DNA from 4 places in the Psychrobacillus sp. FSL H8-0483 genome. Region 3 is predicted to be linked to each of the others. Evidence: riboswitches for the same ligand, from Rfam matches in the RefSeq annotation. Region 3 holds a riboswitch; each other region holds the start of a gene.
The links. Region 3 has a riboswitch for lysine ahead of MHB48_RS20080 (transporter substrate-binding domain-containing protein). Riboswitches for the same ligand answer to the same signal wherever they lie in the genome.
Positions count from the first base shown of each region.

Region 1: another riboswitch for lysine. It lies ahead of dapA (4-hydroxy-tetrahydrodipicolinate synthase); the one in region 3 lies ahead of MHB48_RS20080 (transporter substrate-binding domain-containing protein).
Region 2: another riboswitch for lysine. It lies ahead of MHB48_RS13520 (aspartate kinase); the one in region 3 lies ahead of MHB48_RS20080 (transporter substrate-binding domain-containing protein).
Region 4: another riboswitch for lysine. It lies ahead of MHB48_RS14755 (Na+/H+ antiporter NhaC family protein); the one in region 3 lies ahead of MHB48_RS20080 (transporter substrate-binding domain-containing protein).

Region 1 covers NZ_CP152052.1:3,467,409-3,473,410, forward strand. Annotated here, with positions in the region: gene MHB48_RS16945 (oligoribonuclease) at 162-1,352, opposite strand; lysine riboswitch at 1,591-1,770, shown strand; gene dapA (4-hydroxy-tetrahydrodipicolinate synthase) at 1,892-2,758, shown strand; gene MHB48_RS16955 (LLM class flavin-dependent oxidoreductase) at 2,973-4,034, opposite strand; gene MHB48_RS16960 (ABC transporter ATP-binding protein) at 4,297-6,002, opposite strand, start outside.
Region 2 covers NZ_CP152052.1:2,817,402-2,823,403, forward strand. Annotated here, with positions in the region: gene MHB48_RS13510 (succinate dehydrogenase cytochrome b558 subunit) at 1-99, opposite strand, end outside; gene MHB48_RS13515 (YslB family protein) at 393-800, shown strand; gene MHB48_RS13520 (aspartate kinase) at 860-2,080, opposite strand; lysine riboswitch at 2,177-2,355, opposite strand; gene uvrC (excinuclease ABC subunit UvrC) at 2,398-4,188, opposite strand; gene trxA (thioredoxin) at 4,239-4,553, opposite strand; gene MHB48_RS13535 (electron transfer flavoprotein subunit alpha/FixB family protein) at 4,983-5,960, opposite strand.
Region 3 covers NZ_CP152052.1:4,075,047-4,081,048, forward strand. Annotated here, with positions in the region: gene MHB48_RS20055 (TraB/GumN family protein) at 1-422, opposite strand, end outside; gene MHB48_RS20060 (heme oxygenase) at 842-1,180, shown strand; gene MHB48_RS20065 (GNAT family N-acetyltransferase) at 1,229-1,945, opposite strand; gene MHB48_RS20070 (amino acid ABC transporter ATP-binding protein) at 2,010-2,744, opposite strand; gene MHB48_RS20075 (amino acid ABC transporter permease) at 2,764-3,519, opposite strand; gene MHB48_RS20080 (transporter substrate-binding domain-containing protein) at 3,586-4,431, opposite strand; lysine riboswitch at 4,561-4,743, opposite strand; gene MHB48_RS20085 (SLC45 family MFS transporter) at 5,002-6,002, shown strand, end outside.
Region 4 covers NZ_CP152052.1:3,053,091-3,059,092, reverse strand. Annotated here, with positions in the region: gene MHB48_RS14765 (bifunctional UDP-sugar hydrolase/5'-nucleotidase) at 1-1,369, shown strand, start outside; gene yunB (sporulation protein YunB) at 1,441-2,175, shown strand; lysine riboswitch at 2,224-2,407, shown strand; gene MHB48_RS14755 (Na+/H+ antiporter NhaC family protein) at 2,497-4,056, shown strand; gene lipA (lipoyl synthase) at 4,189-5,124, shown strand; gene MHB48_RS14745 (YutD family protein) at 5,139-5,468, shown strand; gene MHB48_RS14740 (DUF3055 domain-containing protein) at 5,531-5,797, opposite strand; gene MHB48_RS14735 (DUF86 domain-containing protein) at 5,883-6,002, shown strand, end outside.

The sequences.
Region 1 (6,002 bases), 610 kb from region 3:
AAGCAAAAAAAAGTGCAGTCCAGTACCCATAAATTGAAGCAGGTGTAGAAATAATACATTGGTAAAGGGACCATCTCTCAGTCACTATATGACTTTAGGGACAGCCCCTTACTCCAACCATGCTATTGTTTCACAGAGTGTGTAAGTAACATAGATCAACACTAGTCATGCTGACTATCTTTTTTCACCTCATTCATTAAATACTCTACAAACAAATCATCCCTCACCAACCATGCTTCATAAGTTCTTTTAATAAATCGTTCGCCTTCATCAAAACTTGGAAAGGTTTGTTCCATTTCGGTTTTATTTTTTTCAATCATCCAGTCCTGATTGTTCTTTTGATAAAGAAGAAAAACGTTTTCACTTTTATTTTTATACAGAGAACCGAATGAAGAATGTTTTAAATTATATCGATTCCTTTTCGCATCTTCCTGTATTGGCTCCAAATGGAATGTTTCCACTATAAACTGCTGGTAAGCGTCTTTTGTTAAAGAACAACCTGATGCTTTCTGATGTCCCCCACCACCGAAATGTCCTGCAATTTCAGAAACATCGATATGATCATGAATGGTACGAAATGAGATTCTTTTTCCACCCATTATTAATATTGCGATGTAGTCCAGATGTGGATATTCTTTCCCTAGCTCATTTCCTAGCTCTGAATGATACGATTCTGCATGCACGATTCCAACGATATGGTCCCCTACTTCTGCTTGTACAATCTCTCTTTTTTTCCGACGAATATATCGTTCAATCTTGTCTTCTTCCATGTTCAGTATTTTCTTTTCGAATTCATCAAAATCAAAATGTTCACTTGAACGAAGTCTTTCCATCATCTTTTCTTCAAATTCTTCCATCGATACTAAAAAGAAGAGTGCGTTAAGTGAATGAGCTTGGTGGTTCTCGTTCTTCTCCCATTCCCATGTATCATACTGCCTAACTAACTCTACAAATTCTGTTATAGCATCTAATGGTTCCAACAGTTCATGTGTAACCAAATATTCATATAATAATGAGGTAGCAGACGTTAATTTACCTTCATTATCTTCCACTAAAACATATCCCCACTCATAATCATTCAAATGTAAAGCAGTTTTGTGGTGATCAAGTAGTTGGATTTTCCCTTTTGCATGATAAAAATCGTTGAGCCTTTTTTCATTTTCTTCATTCGGAGACAAATCAGTAATAAATAAAAACGTATCTGGAGGATCATGTTCCAAAAAGAATTCAATCTCTCGATTAAGAGACGATACCGAATTATATCGCACCTTCACTTGCTTACCGAAAGCAAGTTTTGCTAAAATGCCACATCCTACCCCATCTAAATCATTATGAGACAATAATTTATACATCATCTTCACCTCAAAAGTAGTATGGCTTTTATATGTCAAACTTATTGATAGTAACTGTTGCTTTATACTTAATCAATGGACAAAGTTAAGAGTAGCAAGCAAATCAATTGATTAAAAATCTAAATTTTAATCCTAAAATAAATTAATTTTAGATATTAACAGGTCAACTATTGCAATTCCATAAGAAAACAGGTACTATTTCTATAATTAAATAATCACTTATTTCAAGAACTTTTGAAGTAAGGATAGAGGCGCAAAGACCATCAGTACACAAATGGAGGATAATGAGATCCTAGGACAATTGTCGAAAGGGGAATTTGCCGAAGCGGAAAGAATCTCATTTTTCTTGAAGCTGGTTCTGTTGTTGAATAAACACTTAATTGTCATATAGGAAACTGTATGGAGGGCTATCTTACGCAAAGAAATAATTTATTGTTTCTAATGCAACAACGAGCCCTCGTTGTTGCTTTTTTGCGTTAATTTACTAACTGCCCTTCTCCCTCTGTTTTTAATAAAAAAATATAGGATGTGGAGAAGTAATGAATTTCGGACAAATTTTAACTGCTATGGTGACTCCTTTTGATGAACATGAGGAGATTGATTTCCAAGCTACAAGAAACTTAATCAATTATTTAATCGCTAATGGAACAGAAGGTTTAGTGGTTTCTGGTACAACAGGAGAGTCTCCAACGCTAACAGAAGAAGAAAAGGTCGAGTTATTCAAATTTACAGTGGAAGTAGTAAATGGAAGAATTCCGGTAATTGCTGGTACTGGATCGTACAACACAAAAGAATCAATGAAATTAACAAAACTTGCGGAAGATGCAGGTGTCGATGGCATTATGCTCGTTGCCCCATACTATAGCAAACCATCACAAGAAGGATTATATCAACACTTTAGGACAATTGCGGAGGTCACATCTTTACCGATTATGCTATATAATATTCCCGGACGCAGTGTTGTCAACATGTCAGTTGAAACAGTCATTCGTCTTTCCAAAATACCAAATATTGTATCCATTAAAGAAGCAAGCGGTAATTTAGATATAATGGCCGAAATTATTGATCATACACCGGAAGATTTTTCATTGTACAGCGGGGATGATGGTTTAACGATTCCAGTGTTATCAATAGGCGGAACAGGTGTCATCTCAGTAGCGTCCCATGTCATAGGGAATGAAATGCAAGCGATGATTAAAAATTTCAAAATTGGTAATATCCAAGAGGCAGCTAAGGAACATCGTAGACTACTACCAATAATGAAAGCACTATTTGCTGCTCCAAATCCAACGCCTGTAAAAGCAGCTTTAAATTTAAAAGGCGTCCCTGTCGGTGGTGTCCGCTTACCTATGGTTCCTTTAAACGATGAACAACTTAGCGCACTGCAGCAAGTACTAAATGTATAAGAGTAAAATTTAACAGTGCCTATACAAAAGATATGTTTTTACAAGAAGAGCGAATTCCAGATTGAATGGGAATTCGCTCTTCCATATTTATTCGAACTCCAACCAAGCAACTACCTCGCAATGAGCCTGGTGCTGAGTTATTAATTCTTATTCAAGAAAAAATACGTTATCCCGCCCTTATAGGAGTGGGAAACCTATACTGAAACACGTAAAACTATAACGTATTTTCCGTTTCAGCTTCCCATCGGTTAATTTCATCTCTTACGATCGGCGCAACTTCTGTTCCTAATAGCTCTATAGCTTTTAACACATCTTCATGTGGCATTGAACCGACTGGTACGTGGAGCATAAAACGTGTAATGCCAACATTTTTACGAAGGAAAATGATTTTTTCCGCTACTGTAGATACGTCACCTACGTACAAAGCACCTTCTAAACTACTCGCTTCATCAAAAGTTTTACGCGTATATGGTCCCCAACCGCGTTCTTTTGCTAAAACATTCATTACCTGCGCAGTAGGTGGGAAAAATTTCTCTTTTGCACTCACTGTTGTCTCGCCTACAAAGCCATGAGAATGAGAAGCTACCTTTAGCTTCGTAACGTCATGGCCAGCCTGTTTTGCTGCTCGTTTATATAGGTCAACGATGGGAGCAAACTGTAATGGGCTTCCACCAATAATCGCTAGAACAAGAGGTAGCCCGAGAACGCCTGCACGAACGGCAGATTGTGGTGTTCCACCGCTTGCAATCCAGACAGGGATCGGCTCCTGAACAGGACGAGGATAGATTCCTAAATTATTAATAGATGGGCGATGTTTTCCACTCCATGACACTTTTTCTGATTCTCTAATTTTCAATAATAAATCCAATTTCTCATCGAATAACTCATTATAATCTTGTAAGTCATAACCAAATAGAGGGAATGATTCAATAAACGAACCTCTACCTGCCATGATTTCTGCACGTCCATTTGAAATGGCATCAACTGTTGAAAACTCTTGGTATAAACGTACTGGATCGTCGGATGATAATACAGAAACGGCACTAGTCAACTTAATTTGTTTCGTTTGTGATGCAGCTGCAGCAAGCAATACTGCTGGCGCAGAACATGCAAAATCTTCGCGATGATGTTCTCCTACACCAAAGACATCCAATCCTACCTTATCCGCTAACACAATCTCCTCCACAACTTCACGTATACGTTCCGCGTGGCTTATCACTTTACCAGTTTGAACATCTGGCGTTGTTTCTACAAACGTCGTTATACCAATTTCCATCATAATTGCCTCCTCATTTACATAAGCTCTGGATTTATCTAAACATAGTTAAATCATACATTTTTAATAAATGATTCTCAATATCCGTGATTTTATTGCTACAAGGATAATCGAAAAATAAAAAGCCTCTTTCCGAAGAAAGAGGCTTTTTAAAATAAACTTAGCTATTATCTCTGGTAAACAATCATGTTGTTACCTGCCGAAAACCCGCTCGCTTAAGAAAGTCCTACCATACGTGTGTAATGAGCGCATGGTTCTGTTTTTATATTACCTTGATCGTTTCTTCTCCGATTTCAGCTTCTCTTCCAAACAGTCTTGCATAGACACCACTGCTACTTTCAAGCAAATCCTTATGTTCTCCTTCTTCGACTATAGCTCCATTTTCAAGGACAATGATCTTATCTGCTGATAGAACAGTGGAGAGACGGTGAGAAATAATTAAGATTGTTTGTTTTTTTGCTGTTTTTAAAACAACCTCATTAATCTTTGTTTCTGTAATCGGATCGAGAGCTGAACTTGCTTCATCGAGGATGAGGATTGGAGCATCTTTTAAGATGGCCCTTGCCAACGATAATCGCTGCTTCTGTCCTCCTGAAAGAAGCCCACCTCTTTCTCCTACCCTTGTATTCAGTCCTTCTGGAAGAGATTTAATCAAATCATCCAAACCACTATCATGCAAAGCCTTAAGTAATTCATCATCCGTAGCATTCTGCTTTCCAATTCTCAAATTATCAGCTAATGAACCACTACGCATTTGGACATCCTGGGTCACAATCGCAATTTGTGATCGGAGCCAAGCTGTATCCCATTCGGTAATGTCCCTGTTATCCAATTCAATCAGGCCCTTTTGGTTATCATATAATCTAAAAAGTAGGTCCACAATCGTTGATTTTCCCGAACCACTTGGTCCGACCAAGGCCACTTTTTCACCCGCGTGAATGTCAAATGAAACGCCTAACAACACATTTTCTTGTTTTCCTGGGTAAGCAAACGTTACGTCTTTCAATCTAATATTACCGCTTGCCCTTTCACCACGAATGCCCTCTTGAATTTCTGCTTCCGCTGGCTGTTGCGAAAGAAGAATGTCCGAACGATCTAGTGCAGGTCCCGTTCTTCTAACAGAAAGCCAGTTACGCAGCAATCTTTGCATTTCATTGGCGGCAATCGTTACTAATCCCCCCGCTGTAAGCATTTGACCACTTGTCAAACCATCGTTCCAAATTAATAGCGTACTAATTAAATAGACAAGACCTAAGGCAAATCCGTTATAGCATGCAATAATTACTACAGATTGCATTCTTGCTTTCAGTTCCCTAATAGAATGCTTAACAAATGTGTCCCTGATGGCAATCACGCTCTCTACCTCATTGTCGGAAACACCCATAACCCGTGACAAATGGATTCCAGTAACTGACTCTCTCAGCCTTTCAAGATATCGAGAGGCCTCTTCTCTCGCATTAGCGGAAGCTGCCCTCGTCCTAGCTCCCACATAATTGGAGCTCCAATAGAAGATAACACCTAGAATAACACTGGTAATCATCAAATAAGGATGGATCCAAAACAATACGAGACTATAAATAATGACTCCCTGGACGCTTGCCATAAAGGTTGATCCTTCCCAAGCGAGAAAATTGTGGAGAGTATCAGGGTCATCCGAAACTCTTGCTAGCAGTTCCCCTGACGAATTGTTATGGTAAAAGGAGAAAGGCAACACTTGCAAATGACTGAAAAGACGGAGCTTTTGCCAATTGGTGACTGACTTTGCGGTGTAATGGCAAAAATATTCGTCGATGACCATCATGACTAAATCAAAAACGGCTGAAAAGACCAATAGCCACATTAACCCCCAAAGCCAGGGACTGCTTTCATTCGGGATGATTGTATCTATAAGCCAACTAAGGGCCAATGTCGGGATTAGTGCAGAAAAGATCTGGCTGATGGCAATTACGACCGAGTCGGCAATCACCC
Region 2 (6,002 bases), 1.3 Mb from region 3:
ATGGTTTATTACTAAATGTTGCGCCACAAACAATCCAACAGGAATTATTCCTAATAAAGAATGTAATCGGCGCATGTAAAATTCGCGATCTTTCGACAAAACAGGTACCTCCCTCATATTTACATTCGACAAAGATGAATTACTATCGTAATAGAACAATAGGCATCATCACTTGTTCACATATTCATGTTACGAATTTATGACATATCCATTGTACTCTCATCATTTTGGAGCGTCAAGGCAGGATTAATTATTTCAGCAATCTTTCTACTTTCATTCCCCTATAATGATTGAATTATTTTTTCACAAACTATTCGGTTACCAAGACAAATTTATTTATGATAAAATAAACAAGATAGATTAATATTTTTTTTGGAAAGATGGGTTGCTACTTGAATGAAAAAGAACATTCACATGTAACTTCCTTTGGATATGAATTAATAAGAGACCACGTGCTTGCTTCTATTCTCGGAAAACATGAAAAAGACATATTATATTGGGCTGGAAAAGATCTTGCTCGCAAATTTCCACTCTATTCGATGGAAGAAGCCATCTCTTTCTTCCAAGAAGCAGGATGGGGTACACTAGAACTCGATAAAACAACAAAGGATTCTGCTTACTATACATTACATACGTATAATTTACCCCAAAGCGGGATAAGTCGCAGCCACCGACTAGAAGCTGGCTTCTTAGCAGAGCAACAACAAAAAATATCTGGTTACTTAACTGAATGCTATGATGAACAATTAAAAAAGAATGGAATCGTTACTTTTCATATTAAATGGGATTTAAAAAGTTAATAATCCAACGAAAAGCAATGTACATGTCATAGACTATGTACATTGCTTTTTTTCGCTTCTTACTGGCTAAGTCCTAATTTAAATTCATCGTGTAAAGCATTAGCTGCAAGAATCATATTTTGTTGGGGTACCACGACGGAAACTTTTATTTCAGAAGTACTCACCATTTTCACCGGAATATTTTCTTTACGCAAACGATCGAACATTTGTGCAGCGACACCAGGATTAGAAACCATACCAGACCCAACGATTGAAACCTTTGCTAGACCCACCTCAAAATCAGCAAATGTAAAACCAAGCACTTCTTTATGAGTTTCTAAAACTGTAATTGCTTCTGATAAGGATTCTTTTTTGATAGAAAATGAAACAGTTGGTTTTACACCATCTACAATGGATTGAACAATAATATCTACATCTATATGATTATTAGCAAGTGTAGTAAAGATAGAAGCTAACGAACCGTTAAAAGGCACTTCGTACTCTATCGTTAATCGAACAATATCCGATTCAAATGCTACTCCACGAACTACTAAATTTTTTTCCACGTCTACTTCCTCCTTTAAAATAGTACCCTCATTTTCTACATAGCTGGAACGAACTCTTAATGGAATTTTATAGTTTTTTGCAAATTCCACTGCTCTTGGATGCAATACACCTGCACCTAAATTAGCAAGCTCAAGCATTTCGTCATATTCCAACTGCTCTAATTTCCTTGCATTTGGGACGAATCGTGGGTCCGAAGTGAATACCCCTTCTACATCTGTATAAATGTCACAAATATCCGCCTCTATTGATACAGCAATTGCTACTGCAGTTGTATCTGATCCACCTCTACCAAGCGTCGTAATTTCTCCATCGCTTGAAACCCCTTGAAATCCCGCAACAATGACTACTTTACCTTCCTCTAACAAGTTCAGAATTTTAGAGCCATCCAAATTTTCTACTCGAGCATTTCTATATACATTGTCTGTTTGTAAGCCTGCTTGCCAACCTGTTAAAGAAATGGCATCAATGTCTAAAGCATTTAATTGGATTGCAAGTAAAGACATCGTTACCTGTTCTCCAGTGGTTAACAGCATATCCATTTCTCTTTTAGTGGGACTTTCCGTTATTTCATGTGCTAGTTTCACTAACTCATCTGTCGTTTTCCCCATTGCTGAAACGACAACCACAATATCATGACCTTTTTCTTTTTCTTTGCGTATTCGATTAGCTACATGTGCAATTTTTTCTGTAGTCCCAACAGAGGTACCACCAAACTTCATAACAATTTTACTCATGAACATTATCTCCCTTTTTTATCTGCAAGGATTAAAAAATGCTTTTCACATATTGTGAAAAGCATTGTCTCATACACGGTCAAAAAGTAATTGTCCATGTGAGATAGCCCTCCAGAATATCAAATTCTGACAATCCTACATCTCTTAAATGCAGGACCAACATAGAAAAGGAAAAGCTTTTCTATATTTCGGCGAATAACCCTTTTCTCAACAATCCTAGGAACTTTTCATCCTCCTGATGAGTACTCTTGTTAATTCGCACCTCTATCTTCACTTTTGAATAGTGAATATTAAATTGTTTCAACCATAACACAACATTATTCTGAAGACAACGAATTTTTATTAAAATGATTTATCATAACGTCTGCGAGCTTACTGGAAAGTCCAGCATCTATATACTCTTCTTTACTAGCAGCTTCCATCTTCTTTAAAGATCCAAAATGCTTTAGTAATAGTTTTTTTCGTTTTGGTCCGATTCCTTCTATCCCGTCTAACGAAGAAGCTATTGTATGCTTTCCACGTTGTTGACGATGGAATGTAATAGCAAATCGGTGCACTTCATCCTGAATACGTTGGAGTAAATAAAATGCTTCGCTCGTACGCTTCATCGGAATCATGTCAATTGGGTCTCCATACAAAAGCTGAGAGGTTTGGTGCTTCCCATCTTTCGCAAGGCCAGCAATCGGAACATCTAGGCCCAATTCATCTTCGATGATTTCACGAGCAGCCTCTATTTGTCCTTTCCCTCCATCAATAATGATTAAATCTGGTAAAGGTAATTGATCTTTTAGAACTCTTGTATATCTTCTACGAACAACTTCTCTCATAGCACCATAATCATCATGCTTCGCGGCAGTCTTCGTTTTATATTTACGATAATCTTTTTTGTACGCTTTTCCATCTACAAAAACAACCATAGCAGAAACAGCGTCCGTACCATGGATATGCGAATTATCAAAGGCTTCTATTCGATTTGGAGTTGAAATCCCCATTATATCTCCTAATTCCTCTACCGCACCTATCGTTCGTTCCTCACGTCTTTCAATCAAATGAAACTTTTCGCTTAATGCTAATACTGCATTTTTTTCTGCCAAATCAACTAAATCTTTTTTTGTACCTTTTTGCGGAATAATCACTTTCATTTGTAATAGCTCCGAAGCTAAATGCAAGTCTGTATTAATCGGAACAAATATTTCTTTTGGTTTAATATGTTCTGGCTTGGCATAAAATTGACCTAAAAATGTCAGGAACTCCTCTTCTGGATCACGATAAATCGGGAATAGTGAAACATCTCTTTCGATTAATTTACCTTGACGAATAAAAAATACTTGAACACACATCCATCCTTTATCAACCGTATATCCAAAGATGTCTCGATTTGTGAAGTCATTCATCGTCATTTTTTGCTTTTCCATTACCATTTCAATATGTGCAATCTGATCTCTATACTCTTTTGCACGTTCAAATTCTAATTGTTCTGCTGCAGACTGCATCTTTTCCGTTAAGTCCTTTTTTACATTCGCATGCCCACCGTTTAAAAAACTAGAGATTTCTTGAATCATTTCTTTATAAACAGAATCTTCAATTTCTTTCACGCAAGGAGCTAAACATTGTCCCATATGATAATATAAACAAACTTGGTTAGGCAATTTTTGACATTTTCGCAAAGGATATAAACGATCAAGGAGCTTTTTCGTTTCATTTGCAGCATGTACATTTGGATAAGGACCAAAATATTTGCCCTTATCCTTCTTTACTTGCCTCGTGATGATTAGCTTTGGATTTTTCTCAGCCGTGATTTTAATATATGGATACGTCTTGTCATCTTTTAACATAATATTATATTTCGGATCATGTTTTTTAATAAGATGAAGCTCGAGAATTAATGCTTCTATATCAGACGATGTGACGATATATTCAAAGTCCACTATTTCCTGTACTAATCTTTGTGTTTTTCCATCGTGAGACCCCGTAAAGTAAGAGCGCACTCGATTCTTTAGTATTTTTGCTTTACCGACATATATAATGGTTCCTTGGCGGTCCTTCATTAAATAACAACCAGGTTGATCCGGTAATATAGCACATTTTTGTTGAATTAAATCGTTCATTTTATCACCCGTTTAAAAAAACCGGGACCTTAGAGGACCCGGTTTTATTATTATGCGTTTTTTTCTACAAATTGAACTAATGCTTCTTTTGGTTGGAATCCAACAGCTTTGTCTACTGGTTTACCATCCTTGAATAATACTAATGTCGGAATCGACATAATTCCAAACTCGCTAGCAGTTGCTTGATTTTCATCTACATCTACTTTTACGATTTTGACTTTATCGCTCATTTCAGCGTCCATTTCTTCCAATACAGGAGCAATCATTTTACAAGGTCCACACCATGTTGCCCAAAAATCTACTAATACTAATCCTTCTTCTATATCTTGATTGAAAGTTTGATCTGTTCCGTGAACTATTGCCATTATAATTTCCTCCTTTTTTTAACTATAAATAGATTATAGCAGACAGAAAACACTACTTCTACATTTTAGCTTACAGGCAAGTAATATGAAAAAACTCGGCCCTTTTAATAGAACCGAGTATCATTTTTATCAGTGGCTCTGTTAAAAAAAGTGTTGTTACCTGCCGAAAATCCGCTCGCTTTCCGCGGACGAACTTCCAAGCCTCCTCGGGGCAACAGGATGTTGGTCACAAATCCGTTGCCACATGGATGTGGCGAACTTAGGATTTGTTCCTATAAGCTCGTTGCGGGGTCTTGGCAGCCCGTTTTTCCGCAGGAGTCTCACGGATTTTCGTCACAAATTCTAAAAACACAGCCTACTCTTTGTAAGAAAGTGACAACTGAGTAAAATCTATACTAAATAGAATGGTGCGAACACCTTTCTATTTTCTTATGCATTCACTTTTAGTTTTTTAAATTCTTCCGTAAGCATTGGAATTACTTCAAATAGGTCGCCAACTATACCGTAGTCTGCTACTTTGAAAATATTAGCCTCTGGATCTTTATTGATTGCTACGATTATCTTCGAGTTAGACATACCAGCTAAATGTTGGATTGCTCCTGAAATACCAGCTGCGATATAAAGGTCTGGTGTAACTACTTTACCTGTTTGGCCAATTTGTAGTGAGTAATCACAGTAATCAGCGTCACAGGCTCCACGTGATGCACCTACTGCTCCACCTAACACGGCTGCAAGCTCCTTTAAAGGTGCAAAGCCTTCTTCACTTTTCACTCCACGACCACCAGCAATAACTACTTTTGCTTCTGATAGATCTACACCTTCGGAAGATTTACGAACAACCTCTTTGATAATGGTACGAAGGTTCGTTATATCTACCGATAAGGAAGAGACATCACCTGTTTTGCTATCATCTTTTGCAAGAGGAGCAATATTATTTGGACGAATTGTAATAAATTCGATTCCGTCTTTTACTTTAACTTTCTCAAACGCTTTACCAGAATAGATTGGACGAATGTATACAGCTTCATCGCCTTCCCCTTCAATAGCTGTAACGTCAGATACTAAACCAACTTGTAATTTACTTGCAATTTTTGGCGATAAGTCTTTTCCAAGGGCAGTATGTCCGAAAACTATCGCTCCTGGTTTTTCCTGCTCAATGACAGCAAGTATAGCTTGGCCATACCCGTCTGATGTATACTGTTTTAAATGTGGGTGCTCAACAGTGATCACGCGGTCAGCACCATATTTAGCAAGTTCAACAGCTAGCTCTTTCACTGAATCTCCTAGTAGAACACTAACTACTTCCCCACCATCAGAAATTTGCTTTGCAGCGGCAATAGCTTCATATGATACATTACGTAAAGCACCCTCACGCGCTTCCCCTAATACTAATACTTTTTTAGACATGTTGTTTTCCTCCCAGTTTGAGTATGAATTCGAATCAAATAC
Region 3 (6,002 bases):
TTACCTATCCAACCAAGATTATGCCAAATACGAGAGAACGTTACTTGGATATTTCGATCCGCTAGGACTATTTCTGCTCCAACCTCTTTCGCACTTGCAATCCCTTGAATCATTTCCTGTCCTGGCTTAATATCAAACTGTTTTGCCATTCGATTTTGGAACGAAGATATAGCTAGATTCATCAACAATAGGGTGGCTTTCTTTTCTTTAATTACTTTAAAGATGTCCGTCTCTTTCCACTTATTGTTATCCATTATAGACTGATATCTTTGTTCATCTAATTCTATACAAACCGAATCTGGATTTTCTCTTTCAATTACTTCTTTTACTTGGTCTGCACTTTGTCTGGAAACGTGAGCCGTTCCAATTAAAATAATTTCCTTGCCATCTAAATATATGCGAGTAATATTTTCTTCCGACATAAACTACTTCCTTCATAGAATGTATTTCTTTTACGTAATCCTATATTCATTGATTACTAAAAGACTGTCTATTGTTAATAATGAAGTACTTGACGATAAAATTCAATTAAGTTCTATTAAAAAACAACCAAAAATAGTGAAATTAAATAATTTCTTAGAAAACTAGAAATAGGTATATTTTTTCCTTCAGTAGAACTCTGTGACTTCGTGATCAATTATCAGAGAGGAGCGTCAACGTACCGCAATCGTACTTCGATTATTTTAGCAGATGAATCAACTACAAGCATTGATAAAAATGGGGTACAACCTATTTCTAAAGAAGTGCAGAACAGGAACATAGCTACCATTATAGTGACTCATGGTGAATGGAAGATGGTATACTAACATTAACAAATAAATCTTACAGAGGAGAATGACCAATGATTATTGTAACGAATCGCATTAAAACTAAATTAGGTTTTGCGGAAAGAATGGCACCAGCCTTTACAAAGCCAAGTCCTCTTCAAGAAATGGAAGGTTTTATTAAGGTAGAAGTAGCAATTACAGTAGGTCTTACGGAATATGATGAAATGAATGTGAATATGTATTGGGATAATGAAGAAAACTTCCAAGCGTGGAAAGACAGTGACATTTTTAAACAAGCTCATAAACGCCCAGAACCAGGTTCTGCTGAATCTGCAGAGGAGTCTCCAATCTTAGGAAGCCAATTAATTATTTCGAAAGTCGCTGCTTCCATTGAAGCGATCCCAGCTAAATAATTTAAATACACAAAAGTGGATGACTCGTTTTCTGAGCCATCCACTTTTTTATTGTTTTCGATTGATACGATAAATTCCTTTTTTATCTCGCAACGTACATCCATTCGTTTCAAAAATACGAATCATATGTTGGTTATTTTCATCGGTACTTCCCACATAAGATTTTGCTCCAAAACGCTTCATTATTTCTAATGAAAGTAAATGAAACACAGTTCCATAACCCTTTCCTCGCTGTTCTGGAACTACACCAAAATAAAAGAGTCTTCCTTCATCTCTTGTTCCCTCTTCTATATGCGGAATACTAATACCTAGAGCTTGTTTACCATTCGAAAATATATAACAATGCTCACGCCATTTAGGACCAAGTTCATTTACGAAGGACTCCATAATTTGGTCAATAGAAAATAGTTTATTTTTGTTGGCGGAACCACTTCTACAAGATTCATATAATTCTGCGAAGGCTGAATCACTTAAATGACTTTCTGAGAGTGCATCTACCTTAATTTCCATAGAAGGGTTAAATGTCTCCTCTAAATTTCTTGTATACTCTACAATAGAAGAAACTTTATTAAACCCACGTTTTAAGAGCCAGTCTTCGTTTTCTTCGTCCATTAATAAGGACAAGTACCCTACCTTTTCTGCATTCCATTCATCTAAAAGAGTTGTAAAAGCGATTAAGTAATCTTCGTTGTTCTTCTTGACACCTTTTACTTGATCAACAAGCCAGTACTCTCGGTCTTTTTTTATCAGACTAAAAAGATTCACCTAAGTATCTCCTCTTTTCCTGTATCCAATGCGTGAGATAATACGACCATCAAAATATTTTACGTTATCTTAACGTGCGTTTTAAAAATTCTCTCGTTCGTTCTTGCGTCGGATTATTAAAGATTTGGTTTGGGGGACCTTCTTCTGCAATTACGCCTTTATCCATAAATACCACACGATCTGAAACCTCTTTCGCAAACTCCATTTCATGTGTGACGATTAACATTGTAAGTCCTGATGCTGCTAGTTCTTTCATCACTTTTAGAACTTCTCCTACCATTTCTGGATCAAGTGCGGAAGTTGGTTCATCAAACAACATGACATCTGGTTCCATCGAGAGTGCTCGAGCAATCGCTACACGCTGTTTCTGACCACCAGATAATTGAGTTGGTCTCGCGTTCACGTATTGATCCATTCCAACTACTTTTAAATACTTTAATGCTATTTTTTCCGCTTCTTCTTTGGAACGTTTCAATACTTTTACTTGTCCCACGACACAATTACTTAGGACATTATGATTATTAAACAGGTTAAATTGCTGAAAAACCATCCCTAGCTTAGTTCGATAAGCATGAATATCGTGCATGTTATCTAGAATATTTTCTCCATTATAAATGATTTGACCACCACTTGGTTTTTCTAAAAGATTAACGCAACGAAGAAGAGTGGATTTACCAGATCCAGAGGAACCAATGATGCAAACAACTTCTCCTTTATTCACAGAGAAATCAATGTCTTTTAACACTTCATGATTACCAAAGGATTTGCTTAAATGTTGTATATCGATTACTTTTTCCATTTGTTTACCTCCTTCGCTATTAAATTCCCTCATTTTTTTGGGGAAGTGTTATTTGTGTAGGTTGACCAATCATACTGTAGTTAGTCGGACCTTCTAATTTTCTTTCAAAATATCGTAAAATTAATGTTACCGAAAAAGTCATGACGAAGTACAAAATACATGCAACAAAAAATGGTTCAAAATACGTAAAGTTTATTCCTGCAATTGTTTTTGTTTGGAAATATAGCTCCGTTACACCAATTACATTCAGTACGGATGTATCCTTAATATTAATAATAAATTGATTGCCGGTCGCTGGTAAAATATTTCGAATAACTTGTGGTAATACAACTTGTAGCATTGTTTGTAGATGATTCATACCAATTGCTTGAGCTGCTTCAAATTGCCCTTTTTCAATGGAAATTACACCACCACGAACAATTTCCGCCATGTAAGCACCTGTATTAATAGATACGATAACGATTGCTGCAACGGTTCGATCCATATCTATACCAAATGCTAAAGCAGACCCATAAAAAATGACCATCGCTTGCACGATCATTGGCGTTCCACGGAAAAACTCTATATATATGGAAAGAATAAAATTAACTATTTTCAAAAAAATTCGTTTTGCTTTTCTTTCAGGCACTGGTATTGTACGTATTACGCCTGCTATTAAACCGATAACAGCTCCTATTATCGTACCAATTATGGAGATTAAAAGTGTCATACCTGCTCCACGAAGGAACATTGGCCAGTTATTAACTATTATTGATAAAATCCACTCTAAGCTCATACTTTTCCTCCTTAAACATTAAAACCGACTGCAAATAGATGCAGCCGGTGTCGTGTCACTTCATCTTTATTCTGCCGCTGGTTGATTTTTAATAGCAGCATCCATAATCTCTTGTCTATCTTCCTCAGAGATTTTTGCTAAAATTTCATTTATTTTTTCAGTTAGATCGCTATTTTTCTTAAGTCCTACTGCAACCGCTGTTTCTTCCTCTGGCGCAACAAATCCATCTGTAAATTCAACCATTGCAAACTTATCATTGGCTGAAGAAGCACTAATTCCTTCTGGGCGTTCGGATACGTATCCATCAATCACACCTGATTCTAGAGCAACTCGCATTGCAGGGAAATTATCCGATGCAGGTTGTTTCTTTACGCCTTCAATTTGATCAATCACACCATAATGAGAAGTATTTAATTGTCCAGTTACCTTTGCACCACTAAAATCTTGGATAGAAGTAGCTCCTTCAAAAGGTCCACCTTTTTTTACTACCATTACAAAGTTAGATGTGTAGTAGTTCTCAGAGAAGTCGATTGTCTTTTTACGTTCTTCTGTCGGTGACATCCCGGCAATAATTGCATCAATCTTTCCGGAAGTTAATGATGGTACTAATCCGTCCCATTCTGTTTTTACAATTACTAATTCTTTTCCTAATCCATCTGCAATTCTTTTTGCAATTTCTACATCATATCCACCTGCATATTCTTTGTTGCCATCAATTTTCACGCCCCCGTTAGAGTCGTTTAATTGTGTCCAGTTAAAAGGTGCATAGCCTGCTTCTAAACCTACTGTAAATGTATTGTCCTTATCTGTAGCTGATGATGATCCACTGTTTTCTTTTTTGTCTGATCCACATGCTGCTAATACCAAAATTGCGGTAAGAAATATTGATAATAATAATAGTTTGTTTTTCATTTCTATTACTCTCCTTTTATTTTCAGTCTATGCGTATGAAATCTAAAAAAGGACAACTTGTACAAAAAAAGACCTGAGATGAACTCAGGTCGCAATATGTATAGTTGCCCTAAATCCTCTACTTTTCCCAAATGAGATAGCACACCATTATAAACCGGGAAGATTATAACGGCAGTCCTGCAGTTCTTAACTACAGACCCAGCAAGTAATACGGAGAAATATTACAAACTTCGGCGACATTCCCTTCTCTTTAGCATCATAGCTTCTCAAACTCCACTAAAGACTGTTAAATATCGCGCCTCTACCTCACCTATACTAAGTGAGGTCATATTCAATTATTGTTCATAGTTTACAATAACAATTTCTTTCTGTCAATCTATCTAGATTAAACACTTCTCTGACTGAGTATGATAAAGGACTCAATCCCTCAGCAAATCCATATATATAAAAGTACACTTCTTTTTTTAATGGATTAAGTTATTTCAAAGAATTCGGTTATGCCAGTGTATTATCGACTGATTAAATCCTGGTGATTTATTCTTAAAAATTGTTATTCGAAGGAGAACTGCGTTGAAAAAAATCTGGTTTTTAGGTTTTGGTTTTTTTAGCATAAGTTTAGGATGGTCATTGTATAACGGCTTTGTTCCATTCTTTCTAGATAATTATATTACAAGTACTGCATTAATTGGTTTTCTGATGACAATTGATAATTACTTTGCCCTTTTTTTACAGCCATATATCGGAAGCCGCAGTGATCGAACGAGTACACGTTTCGGTCGACGCATGCCCTATTTGCTTATTGGTCTCCCTTTTACCGCTTTATTCTATGGTCTTATTCCTTTTCATACTAGTTTACTTACGTTAATCATTTTTATGGTTTGTATGAATTTATCTATGGCCATTTTCCGTTCCCCAACAATATCCTTAATGCCAGATATTACCCCTGAACCAGAACGTACAAAAGCAAATGGAGTTATTAATTTCATGGGTGGGTGCGGCGGCATATTAGCGTTTAGTGCTGGTTCATTCTTATTCAGTATGGAAGAATCGTTACCATTCTTAGTGGTTTCAATTATTTTCTTAGTAGCTTTAGTAGTTGTTTTTAAAAATATTAAGGAAAGCCAAGATGCTATTCCTTTTCCCATCTCGACCACACCAAAAATCAACTATAAAGTAGAATTAAATACTCCTACTGTTTTCTTGTTAGCTGCAATCTTTTTTTGGTTTATGGCTATACAAGGAATGGAAGCTTTATTTACTTTATATGGAGTAAACGAGCTTGGATTATCCAAAGGTGCTTCTGCATTTTCATTAGCTTTTTTTTCATTAAGTTTTGTGCTTTCCGCCATACCAAGCGGGCTATTAGGTGCAAAGTTTGGAAAGAAAAAAGTAATATTAATTGGGATCATCGGTTTATTCTTCGTTTTCTTTCTATTAAATTGGGTAGAATCTGTCTTTTCGTTACGCGCAATTCTATTAGCTGGTGGAATGTTTTGGGCTTGTATAAATATCAATTCCTACCCTTATATTATTTCTCTTGGGAGTGAACACAGTTTTGGAACACGAACTGG
Region 4 (6,002 bases), 1.0 Mb from region 3:
AGAGACAATACATATTTATCATACGAATGATTTGCATAGTCATTTAGAAAACTGGCCTACTATTCATCAGTTTCTCTCAGAACGCCGAAAAAATCACGGACCAACTGATTCCTATCTTACGCTAGATATCGGGGACCATATAGATAGATCGAATATTTATACTGAAGGCACTCTTGGAAAAGGGAATGTCCAACTACTAAATGATGCGGAATACGATTACATAACGATTGGTAACAATGAAGGTATAACGCTGAGTCATGAGGAGCTGGACACTTTATATGCCGAGGCTAAATTTGAAGTCATCGTGTCTAATTTTACTGACTTAAAAGGAAATATTCCCTCTTGGGTACTTCCGTATAAAATTCATACCACCCCCTCAGGAATTAAAATTGGTCTTGTCGCTGCAACTGCTGATTTTGGGGAGTATTATGAAAAATTAGGTTGGTCAATCCAAAATCCAATGGATCGCTTGAAGGAAGTTTGTAAGGAAATCGGAACTAGCGTAGATATTCTAATTTGTATGTCCCATTTAGGCATTTCTCTGGATGAAACAATGTCCGTAGAAATACCTGAAATAGATCTTATTTTAGGTTCTCATACTCATCATATATTTGAGGAAGGGAAAGTAATAGGGAATACATTACAAGCTGCTACGGGCAAATTTGGTATGTACGTGGGGCATGTGACGATAGAATATGACCTAGAAAGTAAAAAAATTGTATCTAGGCAAGCGACCTTGTATCCTACGGATAATTTACCGGTTCCTAAAGAGGCAGAACTTCAGTTAGAAAAATGGGAGCAAATAGGGAATCAGAATCTTTCCTCTATTGTATTCGAAAATCGCTCTCTATTAGCAAAGGAATGGTTTAGTGGTTCTGACTTATCTAGTTTTTTTGGAAAGGCGTTAATTGCTTTTACTAATGCTGACTGTGCTATGTTTCCCGCAGGTATCTTTTTAACGGATTTACCTAAAGGTCCTATTTCGGCTAGTGATTTACATGGTTGTCTACCACATCCTATTAATCCGTGTGTGATTACATTGACCGGATCAGAGTTACTAGAAATAATAGAGACCTCTAAAAATGATAAATGGCCGAGTCTAGAAGTGAAAGGGCTTGGTTTCCGTGGGAAATATTTAGGTTCCATGCTGTATGAACAACTTGTAGAAAATGAATTCGGTGACCTTTTTATTAAGGATGAATTGTTGAATCTCGATAACATATATACGCTAGCTACGCTGGATATGTTTACATTTGGCTATTTCTTTCCTACGTTAAAGTTTGCGAATAAGCAATATTTTATGCCAGAGATGATTCGTGATGTTGTAAAATGGTATGGAAAAATAGAAGAACGTATATATTTGTCATGAAAATCTCTCCGTTTACATATTGTAACTAGGGGGATTTTTTGTTGTTCTATCGAAAAAAGAAGCGTTTCTCCATATTAACAACTCAGCGAAAATTAGCGATTTTTCTTGCATGCTTCATCCTATCGGTTGCGGGAGTTTTTTATTATGTGAATGTACAACTAACTCCAACATATCTTCGCTATGCGGAAGTCCAAACGAATAAAATAGCGTCCATGGTTATTAGTAAAGCCATTAATTCGAGAACGGCTAACGTATTAGACGTAAACGATATTATTGAAGAAGTGCCATCCGATAGTGCAAATATGGTCACAACGAAATTTAATACAGAGATCATTAATCGTGTTCTATCCGATACAAATAGTTTAGTACAATCGCATTTAGAGCAAGCCGAGCAAGGAAATTTATCGAGTTTGCCTTATTTAGATGACATCGAATATGACAAGCAAACGATGGAGGATCAAGGGGGAGTTGTATTTTTCGTGCCGATGGGGCAGGCGACGAATATTCCACTCATTGGTAACTTAGGTCCTAAAATTCCGATAAGGTTTCATGTAATCGGAAATGTCCAATCAAATGTAGTGCCAACCATTCAGGAATTTGGTATTAATAATGCGTATGTAGAGGTCAGTATCCATATAAAAGTAAATGTCCAAATTATCGTTCCATTGGCAAGCAAAATGAGTGTCGTAGAGCAAAATATTCCGGTTGCAATGGGATTAGTGCAAGGGCAAGTACCGTATATTTATACGAAAGGTGAAGGGAATTCTCCATCTGTAGAAGTACCCTTACCGTTGCCAGAAAAATAAAAAATATTAAGATGCATAGAAATTACTGATACTATAATGTAAATGAATAAAATAGGTAGAGGCTGCAGAGCTTAAAAGTACTATACGGTAGGGTGACACCGAGGATCGTATACGAAAGGAAGTTTTGCCGAAATTAGATATGGTTGGTCAAACGATATTTAGTTGGGGTTATTTTGAATAAAAATAACACTGTCATTTATATGATTCATATAAATGGGGAGCTACAAAAATATGGATAAAAGTTTTAATACTTAAATTCAATAGTAGAAGCCAACCTATAATAATTAGGGTGGCTTTTTTTATTTTGAGGAGGAGCAGGTTTTGGAGAATACAATTTTTTCTTTAGTACCACCATTATTAGCAATTATTATGGTTTTAGTCACAAAAAGGGTTTTATTATCATTAGGAGTTGGGATTGTTTCCGCTGCGTTTCTTGTAGAGAGTTTTGCTCCTGTAGATTCGTTCATACTCTTATGGGAATCTTTTAAAACTTCTTTTTGGGATGAAGGGTTAAATACGCATAATATTTATATATTACTCTTTATATTGTTATTAGGCGTTGTGACAGCATTTGTTAGTTTGTCTGGTGGGAGTGAGGCATTTGCTGCGTGGGCGGTAAAAAGAATTCAGACAAGACGTGGTTCAAAGCTACTTACTGTATTTTTAGGAATCATCATATTTGTAGATGATTATTTTAATGCACTAGCAGTTGGACAAATTGCAAGACCTATTACTGATTCACATAAAGTATCACGTGCAAAGCTGGCTTATTTTATCGATTCTACTTCTGCACCAGTTTGCGTGGTATCACCAGTTTCCAGCTGGGGCGCTTTTTTAATTTCACAGCTAGGGGTTATTTTTACGACACACGCAATAACTGAGTATACACCCTTACAGGCATTTATGTTAATGGCGCCAATGAATTTTTATGTAATTGCAACTCTATCCATGGTATTTTTTATTGCATGGACAGACTTTGATATATTAGAGATGAAAAAACATGAAAAAAGAGCGATAGAAACAGGTCAACTATTCGACTTGGAGAAAACAAATCCAGGGGATCTTCAAGGGGATTTCCCGGAAAATAAATATGGTAAAGTAATTGACCTAGTACTGCCTATCATTTCATTAGTTGTTGTAACACTATTAGCCATGTTTTGGACAGGCTACAACCTGTCTGGAAGAGAATTTAATCTACTGGTGATTTTTGAAAATATGAATGTTCCATTTTCTCTACTTATCGGAGGATTAACAGCAAGTACTTTAGCTGTATTATTGTATTTACGTCAATTTAAAACAAATCCGGGTGCTAACATTAGCAATGTATGGAAAGCTCTAGTCACAGGTGTTAACTCTATGCTACCAGCAATCTTTATACTCGTATTTGCGTGGGCATTGTCATTTTTAATCAATGAATTAGAAACAGGTGCGTTTTTAGCTACGTTGGTAACGGAAAACAATATCCCAGTTGGGGTCATTCCTTTCCTATTATTTGTCTTAACAGCGTTTATGGCATTTGCAACAGGTTCGTCATGGGGGTCTTTCGGGATTTTATTACCAATTGGAGCAAGTATTATAATGGCCATAGAACCCGAATTATTATTGCCAGTTCTTGCAGCTGTATTGGCTGGAGCAGTTTTTGGAGACCATTGCTCTCCTATTTCAGATACTACGATTATGTCAGCAACTGGAGCAGGGGTAAATGTCATTGACCACGTTATAACACAATTACCATACGCCATTATTTGCGCCGTAATTGCTGGCGTTGGCTATTTAGTTTTAGGATTGACAGGGTCTGTAATGATTGGTTTTATATCAGTTATAGTCATGATTGTACTATTATTTACTGCTTGGAGTATTAGAGGTAAAAAAGCCAATTAATACATGTTACTTAGAAACCGCTGATTACTTGTTTATACTAGGTAAATATAGTTTCAGAAGGTTGTTTGAATTCTCATAATATGTTACATTGACAACAGTAAAGTTAGTTTATTTGGAATGGGGTCGAGAGTAGTGACATCGTGCAAACCAACAAAAACTGAGCATGAGCGTAAGCCTGATTGGTTAAAAATAAAATTAAATACAAATGAAGAATACAAGGGTCTAAAAAAATTAATGCGTGAAAATAATTTACATACAGTATGTGAAGAAGCGAGATGTCCAAATATCCATGAATGTTGGGGTTCGCGAAGAACAGCAACATTTATGATCTTAGGAGCAGTTTGTACACGTGCATGTCGTTTTTGTGCAGTGAAAACTGGGCTTCCAACTGAGCTAGATTTAGCAGAACCAGAACGTGTTGCAGATTCAGTAGTTATTATGAATTTAAAACATGTAGTTGTTACGGCGGTAGCTCGTGATGATTTAAAAGATGGTGGCTCGGAAGTATTTGCAGAAACAATTCGTGCAATCCGTCGTAAAAATCCATTCACAACAATTGAAGTTTTACCTTCGGATATGGGTGGAATCGAGCAAAACATCCAAAATATTATGGATGCCAAACCGGATATTCTAAATCACAATATTGAAACCGTTCGTCGTTTAACTCCGAGAGTTCGTGCAAGAGCAAAATATGACCGTTCGCTTGAATTACTTCGTCGCGCAAAAGAAATGCAACCAAGTATTCCAACTAAATCATCACTAATGTTAGGTTTAGGGGAAACGCATGAAGAAATTCTAGAAGTTATGGATGATTTACGTGCAAATAACGTGGACATCATGACAATTGGTCAGTATTTACAACCAACTAAAAAGCATTTACCTGTTCTAAAATATTACTCACCTGCTGAGTTTGGTGAGTTACGTAAGATTGCAATGAGTAAAGGATTCTCGCATTGTGAAGCTGGTCCTCTAGTAAGAAGTAGTTATCACGCGGATGAACAAGTGAATGCTGCTGCGAAACAAAGACAAGCACAAGGTGAAGAACTACTAACTACTCAAAATATCTAATGGGTGGTGATTAAATGATAGTTGTGGAAGGTTTTACTTATGAAGTATTAGAAGATTACCGAGATGCATTTAAAGAAGATGCTTTTTTGGATCGGTATAGCGAAATCTTATCGAAGTATGACTATATTATGGGTGACTGGGGATATGGACAGCTTCGTTTAAAAGGATTTTTCGAGGATCGTAATCATAAAGCAACATTTGATACGAAAATAAGTACCATGAAAGATTATTTGTATGAGTATTGTAATTTTGGTTGTGCTTATTTTATTCTCAAAAAAACAGGAGTTGCCCCAAAAATGGCTCCACTAGAAATTAATGAAACCCTTGAGCAAGATCATTCGTGATCATAGCTCAAGGGTTTTTTAGTTTAGCTCGAGTGACAAGTGTTTACCATTTGTTACTAATCTTAGCTGAGTAATTCTCTTAAGTAGTCTCTTAGTTCTTCTGCTTCTTCTTCTGTTCTATTATATACATGTTCGAGATAGCCTGGTTCTTCTAAATCGTCTGAACCTAAAATGGCTGCTCGACCATATTGAATATCCATAACAAGCACTTTCCCAAAAAAACGAGAGCTTTGTAAAATTGCTAAATCATATCGTTGAGAATCTCCTGTAAATCCAACAAATCTTGTTTTCGTATCTTCTACATCATCGTATAAAAAAAATCGTTCCACCCGGCAACACTCCTTCCTACCTATGAATTATGGTACTATAGAATAGAGGTATATATCAACTGAAGAAGAATTAGGAGGCTTTTCAATGTATTTTGTGGATCGAAAAAAAATTGCAATGACTTTAGCACATATGAAAGAATTGCTTGTATTAATAGACCAAAAAACAGATTGGCATAAAGATGAATTATCAAAATTAGCGTTCGAA